DNA from 2 places in the Streptomyces sp. NTD107 genome. Region 2 is predicted to be linked to the other one. Evidence: riboswitches for the same ligand, from Rfam matches in the RefSeq annotation. Region 2 holds a riboswitch; the other holds the start of a gene.

Region 1 (4,077 bases), on a different contig from region 2:
GAGACCGCACTTCGCGGGCCCGGGTCAGACCGGAACGCGTCGACCGCCGCTGAATGTATCTGGACGGACGCCCTGTGCAACAGGCCATTGAGCAGAGAATTATTGGAGCGCCCAAACGGGCAAATTGCGCAAAATAGAGTAAAGCTGAATCTTTCTCGCCCGCCTTATCGCGCCAATCCGGCAATTGGTGCAGCGAATTTCCGCGCGTTTTCGTCGAGAAGTGTCGCGAATTCATATGCGGCTGGCATCGGACGGGCCAGCACGGCGCGTGACCCACTCTATCGCCCCGGAAACGCCCAACCGCCCCGAAGCGGGCAGCTCCGGGGCGGTTGTTGAAAATGTGATGAAGCGTGGACCGGGGTGACCGGGGTGGAGTGCCGTCAGCAGCCTCCGGCCACCGCCGGAATGATGGAGACGCCCGCCCCGTCCGGCGTGGCGGTGTCCAGGCCCTCGGCGAAGCGCACGTCGTCGTCGTTGACATACACATTCACAAAACGCCGCAGTCTGCCCTCGTCGTCCAGCACCCGGGCGGCGATCCCCTGGTGGTTGCTCTCCAGATCGGCGAGTACGTCGCGCAGCGTGCCGCCGTCGGCGGAAACCTCCGACTTGCCGTCGGTGTACGTGCGCAGGATGGTCGGGATTCGGACAGTCACACTCATGCGAGGCCAGCCTCTCGGAAAGCGTCCAGATTCGGGCGGATGATGGCGGTGGGTCCGGTGGTCGGCGCCACCGCGTCCAGGGTCTTCAGGCCGTCGCCGGTATTCAGTACGACCGTGGTGAGTTCCGGATCCAGTTGCCCGGATTCGATCAGCTTGCGGGTCACGCCCACCGTCACGCCGCCCGCCGTCTCGGCGAAAATGCCCTCGGTGCGGGCGAGCAGCTTGATGGCGTCCACGATCTGCGCGTCGGTCACGTCCTCGACCGCGCCGCCGGTGCGCCGGGCGATGTCCAGGACGTAGGGGCCGTCGGCCGGGTTGCCGATGGCCAGGGACTTGGCGATGGTGTCCGGCTTCACCGGCCGCACCACATCGTGCCCGGCCTTGAACGCCTGGGAGACCGGGGAGCAGCCCTCGGCCTGGGCCCCGAAGATCTTGTAGGGCTTCTCCTCGACCAGGCCGGTCGCGATCAGCTCCTTGAGCCCCTTGTCGATCTTGGTCAGCTGGGATCCGGAGGCGATCGGGATCACGAGCTGGTCCGGCAGCCGCCACCCCAGCTGTTCGGCGATCTCGAAGGCCAGGGTCTTGGAGCCCTCGCCGTAGTAGGGGCGCAGATTGACGTTGACGAAGCCCCAGCCCTCGCCGGCCGGGTCACCGATCAGTTCGCTGCAGAACCGGTTGACGTCGTCGTAGGTGCCCTCGATGCCGACCAGCTCGCCGCCGTAGACGGCGGCCATCACGATCTTCCCCTGCTCCAGGTCGTGCGGGATGAAGACGCAGGAGCGGAATCCGGCCCGGGCGGCGGCGGCGCCCACCGCACCGGCCAGATTGCCGGTGGAGGAGCAGGACAGGGTGGTGAAGCCGAAGGCGCGGGCGGCCTCCACGGCGTTGGCGACCACCCGGTCCTTGAAGGAGTGGGTGGGGTTCCCCGAGTCGTCCTTCACATACAGCTCGCCGGTGTGGCCCAGGGCGGCGGCCAGCCGGTCGGCCTTGACGAGGGGGGTGTCGCCCGGGTTCAGATTGGGCTTGGAGGCGACATCGGCCGGCACCGGCAGCAGCGGGGCGTAGCGCCAGATGCTGTGCGGTCCGGCCTCGATGGCGGCTCGTAGCGCTTCGGGGTCGCCGGTCGGCAGATCGTACGCGATTTCGAGTGGGCCGAAACAGGCTTCGCAGGCGAAGATCGGGCTGAGCGGGAACCGTTCCCCGCACTCCCGGCAGGAGAGCGCCACGGCGGGGCCGAGATCCACGGGGGATCCGGTGGCGCCGGCCGGCGCGGTGGGGGTGGAGGTGTGCGATGACAGCACAGGCATGGGTACGAGGCCCTTCTCCTCATCTTCCCCATGGCGGATTTCGCCACAGGACGGAATTGGCACCTTCCCCACCGGGAGCCTCGCATCGGTTACGAGACCGGCGGAAGGGTTGCCGGGGCTTCAACGGGCCGTTCCCTCTGCCCCTCTGGATGAGCGGTATTCGATTGTGTTCGCTTGACCGCGCAGCGTCCCCGATATGCGGAGGACACCTGCACTGTTCGAGACTGTAACGGACGCCCCGGACAATGGCTCGGGCCGTCCGATCCGCGAGACGAAGAGACGATGAGGAGACAGACATATTCTCGCCCGGACTGGGCACCACCGATAAGGGCCAAATCCTTCCATTGGTGATGGTCCCGATAGATCCGACCTACCTGACCTACCCGACTTATACGGTCGAAGCGAACAGGAGCGACATTCGTGCTGGAAGAGGCTGAGGAGTGGCTGAGCCGCCGGTCCTGGACTGCCGCTGACCGCTCGCTACGACGGCTGCTGGACGCGAAAGCCGCGGCCGGCCCGGCGGGCAGCGTCAGCGTCGTGCTTCCCGCGCTGAACGAGGAAGCGACCGTCGGCACCATCGTGGAAGCGCTACGCCGCGACCTGATGGAAACCGTCCCCCTGATCGACGAGCTGATGGTGGTGGACTCCGGGTCCACCGACCGCACCGGAGAGGTCGCCGCCGCGGCGGGGGCCAAGGTCGTCCACCGCGACGAGATCCTGCCCCGCATGCCCACCGTGCCCGGCAAGGGCGAGGTGCTGTGGCGCTCCCTCATGGCCACCAGCGGCGAGATCATCTGTTACGTGGACGCCGACCTGCGGGAGTTCGACTCCCGGTTCGTCTCCGGCATCCTCGGGCCACTGCTCACCGAGCCCGACGTGCACCTGGTCAAGGCCATGTACGACCGCCCGCTGGGCGACGCCCCGTCCGGCGCCCACCAGGGCGGCCGGGTCACCGAGCTGGTGGCGCGCCCGCTGCTCAACCTGCACTGGCCGCAGCTGGCCGGCGTCGTCCAGCCACTGGGCGGCGAGTACGCGGCCCGGCGCACCCTGCTCGAACAGCTGCCCTTCCCCGTCGGGTACGGGGTCGAGCTGGGCCTGCTCGTCGACACCCTGCACCTGGCCGGGCTGAACGCGGTCGGCCAGGTGGACGTCGGGGTGCGCAAGCACCGCCACCAGGACGGCCAGGCCCTGGGCCGGATGGCGGCGGCGATCATGCGCACCGCCCAGAGCCGGCTGCCGGGCCACGGGCCCGTCCCCGTACAGCAGGGCATCATGCAGTTCGAACGGCTGGCGGAAGGCGGCTTCTCCCCGCTCACCCACACGATCCACACCGAGGAACGCCCCCCGATGTCGACCATCCCGGAATACACGGCCCGCCAGGCCGCGTAGCCCCTGCCGGGCCGGAAAGGGCCGCGCCCGCACGGCGTGCGGGCGCGCCGGGGGTGAAGCCCCGGAGCCGGACCCGCCCGGGGCCGGGGCGTGGGCACACACCCGCGCCCCGGCTCCGCCCAGCGGGCCGGGAGCGGAGCACGGTCCCGGCCGGCGGAGGGCGGACACGCCGGGGGTGACCGGCGGCACGTTTGTGCGGGGGGCCGGGTGGCTAGGGTCGGGGCATGGGCGTTGCAGCAGCCTCCGAGGCATCTGAGGCATCCGAGGCACCTCCGGTTCTGGTCGCGTCCAACCGTGGCCCCGTCAGCTACACGCTCGCCGCCGACGGCAGCCTCACCCCCCGGCGCGGCGGCGGCGGAATGGTCTCCGGTCTTTCCGCCCTCGGCTCGGCCGCCGGCACCTGGGTGTGCGCGGCGCTCGGCCCCGCCGACCGCGAGGCCGCCACCCGGGCCGGCGCCGGCACCCTCGACCCCGCCGACACCGGCGGCCAGTCGGTACGGATGCTGGACATCCCCCCGGACATCTTCGACGCCGCCTACAACGGCATCGCCAACTCCGTGCTGTGGTTCGTCCATCACCTGCTCTACCAGACCCCGCTGGAGCCGGTGTACGACGCCGCGTTCGAGGCTCAGTGGGGCGGCTACGAGACGTACAACGCCGCCTTCGCCGACGCCCTCGCGGCCGAGGCAGCGCCGGGCGCGAGCGTCCTGGTGCAGGACTAC
Region 2 (4,077 bases):
AGCAGCGGCTTGCCCTCGATGTCGGCGTGGAAGCCGCCGACCTTGGGGCCGTAGCCGTAGGACCAGTAGCGGTCGTAGACGGGGATGGTGTAGCCCTGCTCGACGATGCGCTGCTGGGCCTGGTCGCCGATGGCCTGCCGCTCGGCCGGATCCACCGTTCCCTGGAGGGAGTTGAGGAGGGTGTCGAGCTCCTCGTCGGGGTGGTTGTAGAGCATGCTCATCTCGGGGTGGGACGAGCCGTAGACCAGGCGGATGACGTCGACGTCGGCGCGGCCCTGGCTCCAGGTGGTGAGGTCGCCGGGGAACTCGTCGATCGGGACGTCGGGGAGGGTGGCGACCGGGTTGAGGACGAGTTCGACGCCGATCTCCTTCCACTCCTGCTGCACCAGCTGGTGCTGTGCCTCGGCGTCGGTGCTGCCGGACTGGTAGGTGATGGAGAGGGAGAGCCGGTCGCCGGCGGCGTTGGCGCGGATGCCGTCGCTGCCGACGGTGTCGTAGCCGGCGCCCTCCAGGAGGGCGATGGCGGCGTCGGGGTCGTAGCGGATGTCGTCGGACTGGTCGGTCCAGCCCGGGGTGGCGGCGGTCAGGACGCCGGTGGCGGGCTGCTGGGTGCCCTGGAAGATGGCGTCGACGATGGCCTGCCGGTCGATGCCGAGGCTGAGCGCGCGGCGTACCTCCGGGTCCTGGAGCTTGGGGCTGGAGGCGAGCGGGATGTAGGGGATGGCGATGCCGGGCGAGGCGCCGGTGGCCAGGCCGTAGCCGGGGAGGTTGGTCAGCTCGGCCTGGTTGGTGAAGGGGATGCCGTCGGCGAGGTCGATCTGGTCGCTGGTGATGGAGCCGTAGCGGACGCCGCCCTCGGGGACGACTTCGAGGGTGATCTTGTCCAGGTAGGCGGCGCCCTGGTTGGCGGCGATCGGGGAGGCCCAGGCGTAGTCCTCGCGCTTGAGGAGTTCGACGGACTTGTCGGGGGTGAAGGCGCCGAGGGTGAAGGGGCCTGAGGCGGCGAAGTCGCCGAGGCACAGGTCGGCGGGGTCGTTGCCGAGGGAGGCCGGGGAGAGCTGGACGAAGGAGGCGGTGGCGGTGGCCTGGAGGAACTGGGCGTTGGGTCCTTCGAAGTCGACGCGCACGGTGTGCTCGTCGAGGACGGTGGCTTCCCGGTAGCCGGCGAGGAAGCTGCCGGCCTGCGGGGCGCGGGCGCCGAGGTCGATGATGGCGTCGAAGTTGGCCTTGACGGCTTCGGCGTTGAAGGGCGCGCCGTCGGAGAAGGTGACGTCCTCGCGCAGGTGGAAGGTGAACGAGCTCACGTCATCGCTGATCTCCCAGGAGGTGGCGAGCCAGGGCTTGATCTCCTTGGTCTCGGGGTCCTGTTCGGTGAGCTGGTCGCCGAGCTGGCGGCCGACGTTGCGGGAGGTGAGCTGGGGGCGCTGGCGGGGGTCGACGCAGTCGATGGGGTTGGCGAAGGCGTACTTGAGGGTGCCGCCGGCCACCGGTTCGCCGGTGGCGCCGCCCGCGCCGCCGTTGCCGGAGCCGCCGTCGCCGCTGGTGTTGTCGCCGGTGCCGCAGGCGCTGAGGGTGACGGCGAGCGCGGCGAGCAGCGCGGTGGCGTGGGCGGGGCGGGGTGTGCGGCGGCTGCTGAGCCGTCTGGGCACGGGCGTGGAGGCCACGACGAAGGGGTCCTTTCAGGACGATTCCCCCGGCCGGCGGCGCGCGTGGGCGCGCGAGGCGGCAGGGCGGACTGAGATGAGGAGGTGCTACGGAGCAACGGCGCGCGGAAATCCCGTTGAACGGGGGGCGGTTACGGGCCGGCCGGGCCGAGGCCGGCGGCGGCGCTCACCGCCGCGCGGTGAGGAGAGTCAGCAGCCCGCACAGGACGCCGACGTGACGCGGAGCAGGTCCACGTGTCGGCGCGATGTCAAAAGCGGCAGGGCTGGCATGCGGCAAATATCGGCCACCGCTCGGCGGGCTGTCAAGCGGCACTCTCGCGCCGCCGGATCTCGCGATCCGGACACAACCTGTTCACCACCGATCGGAATGGCATAGTCTGCGAACAGGTCACGAGTGACAGCGATCAAGGCCCCGGCCCGCTGTCCGGCAACCCTCCAACCGTCGGCGGGGTGCCCCGGGTGATGACCGGGCCGCAGGCAGCGAGGTCTGCGGCAAGCACGGTTCTTTGAGGGAGTCCTCCGATGAGCAAGCGAATGCGTTAGGGCGCACGCCCCCAACTCAGCCTGCCCCTGCCTGCCTTCACCCCTTCCCGGAGCTACGCCATGCCCGCGACGCTGATCACCCCTGCCCAGAACCCCACGGCCCACAGCTGTCCCCTCCCGCTCCCCGTCCTCGGCGACGAGGTCCGCGCCCCGCTGGCCGGCGGCGACGGGGCCGGCGACATCGCGTACGCCGCCCTGGACTACGCCGCCAGCGCCCCCGCCCTGCGCGCGGTGTGGGACGACGTCGCCGCGTACGCCCCGTACTACGGCAGCGTGCACCGCGGCGCCGGCTATCTCTCCCAGCTGTCCACCGACCTGTACGAGGAGAGCCGCGCCACGGTGGCCGAATTTCTCGGCTGCCGCCCCGACGATCAGCTGATCTTCACCCGCTCCACCACCGACTCCCTCAACCTGCTGGCCGGCGCGCTGCCCACCGGCACCCAGGTGTTCGTCTACGAGACCGAACACCACGCCGCGCTGCTCCCCTGGGCCCGGCACGGCCACCCAGTGACGTACCTGCCCGCCCCCCGTACCCCCGGGCAGGCCGTCGCCACCCTGGTCAACGCCCTCGCCGACGCCGCCCCCGGGCCCAAGCTGCTGTGCGTCACCGGCGCCTCCAACGTCACCGGCGAACTGTGGCCCATCGCCGAACTCGCCACCGTCGCCCGCCGCTCCGGCGCCCGCACCGTCCTGGACGCCGCCCAGCTCGCCCCGCACCGCCCGGTGGACATCACCGCCCTCGGCGTCGACTGGGTGGCCTTCTCCGGGCACAAGCTGTACGCGCCGTTCGGCTCCGGCGTGCTCGCCGGGCGCGCCGACTGGCTGCGCCGCGCCGCACCGTACCTGGCGGGCGGCGGGGCCAGCCGTACCGTCACGGCCGGGGCGGACGGCACGGTCGATGTGGAGTGGCAGGACAGCGTCGCCCGGCACGAGGCCGGCTCGCCCAACGTGATCGGCGCGTACGCCATCGCGGCGGCCTGCCGGGCGCTGACCGACGCCGGGTTCGCGCGACTGGTGGCGCGCGAGGAGGAACTGCTGGCCGGGCTGCGGGCCGGGCTCGCCACCATCCCCGGGGTACGGCAGCTGTCGCTGTTCGGCGCGGACGCGCCCCGGGTGGCGGTGCTGTCCTTCGTGGTGGACGGGTGGCAGAGCGCGGAGTTCGCCACGGCGCTGTCGCAGCGGTACGGGATCGGGGTACGGGACGGGCTGTTCTGCGCGCACCCCCTGGTGCGTACGCTCCTCGGCGCGGCGGAGGACGGCGCCGGGGCGGCCGGCTGCGAGGGGCCGCTGAAGGCGATCCGGGTGAGCTTCGGGGTGGGCACCCCGGCCGAACATCTGGAGCGGCTGGTGCGCGCGGTGCGGGAACTGGTCGCCGAGGGTCAGCCGGTCGCGGCGGCGGCCGGCTGACAGGACGGGCACCAGAACAGATTGCGGGCGGCGAGCTCCGCGTACCGGATCCCGCCGCCGCACACCAGACACGCCTGGCCGGCCCGCCGGTACACGTACACCTCTCCCCCGTGATCGTCCACGCGCGGCGGGCGGCCCATCGCCTCCGGGGTGTGCTCGGGGCGCACCGTGTCGATCCGGTTGGTGCGGACCCCCTCCCGCATCAGCGCGACGAGATCCGCCCAGATGCCGTTCCACTGCGCGGGCGTCAGCCGCAGCCCCGGCAGGTAGGGATCGATGCCGTGCCGGAACAGCACCTCGGCCCGGTACACATTGCCGACCCCCGCGATGATCCGCTGATCCATGAGCAGCGCGGCGACGGTGGTGCGGCTGCGGGAGATCCGCCGCCAGGCCAGGCCGGGCTCGGCGTCCGCGCGCAGCGGATCGGCCCCGAGCCGCTGCCGTACGGCGCGCTTCTCCTCGT

Evidence for each region. Region 2 has a riboswitch for S-adenosylmethionine ahead of AC5WRL_RS15175 (aminotransferase class V-fold PLP-dependent enzyme). Riboswitches for the same ligand answer to the same signal wherever they lie in the genome.
Region 1: another riboswitch for S-adenosylmethionine. It lies ahead of thrC (threonine synthase); the one in region 2 lies ahead of AC5WRL_RS15175 (aminotransferase class V-fold PLP-dependent enzyme).

What each region holds. Positions count from the first base shown of each region.
Region 1 covers NZ_JCAJZV010000003.1:145,690-149,766, reverse strand. The annotation lists gene AC5WRL_RS08250 (MoaD/ThiS family protein) at 381-659, opposite strand; gene thrC (threonine synthase) at 656-1,966, opposite strand; SAM riboswitch class I at 1,983-2,122, opposite strand; gene AC5WRL_RS08240 (glucosyl-3-phosphoglycerate synthase) at 2,387-3,355, shown strand; gene AC5WRL_RS08235 (alpha,alpha-trehalose-phosphate synthase (UDP-forming)) at 3,580-4,077, shown strand, end outside.
Region 2 covers NZ_JCAJZV010000006.1:252,682-256,758, reverse strand. The annotation lists gene AC5WRL_RS15185 (ABC transporter substrate-binding protein) at 1-1,664, opposite strand, end outside; gene AC5WRL_RS15180 (putative leader peptide) at 1,854-1,934, opposite strand; SAM riboswitch class IV at 2,051-2,169, shown strand; gene AC5WRL_RS15175 (aminotransferase class V-fold PLP-dependent enzyme) at 2,268-3,614, shown strand; gene AC5WRL_RS15170 (Fpg/Nei family DNA glycosylase) at 3,587-4,077, opposite strand, start outside.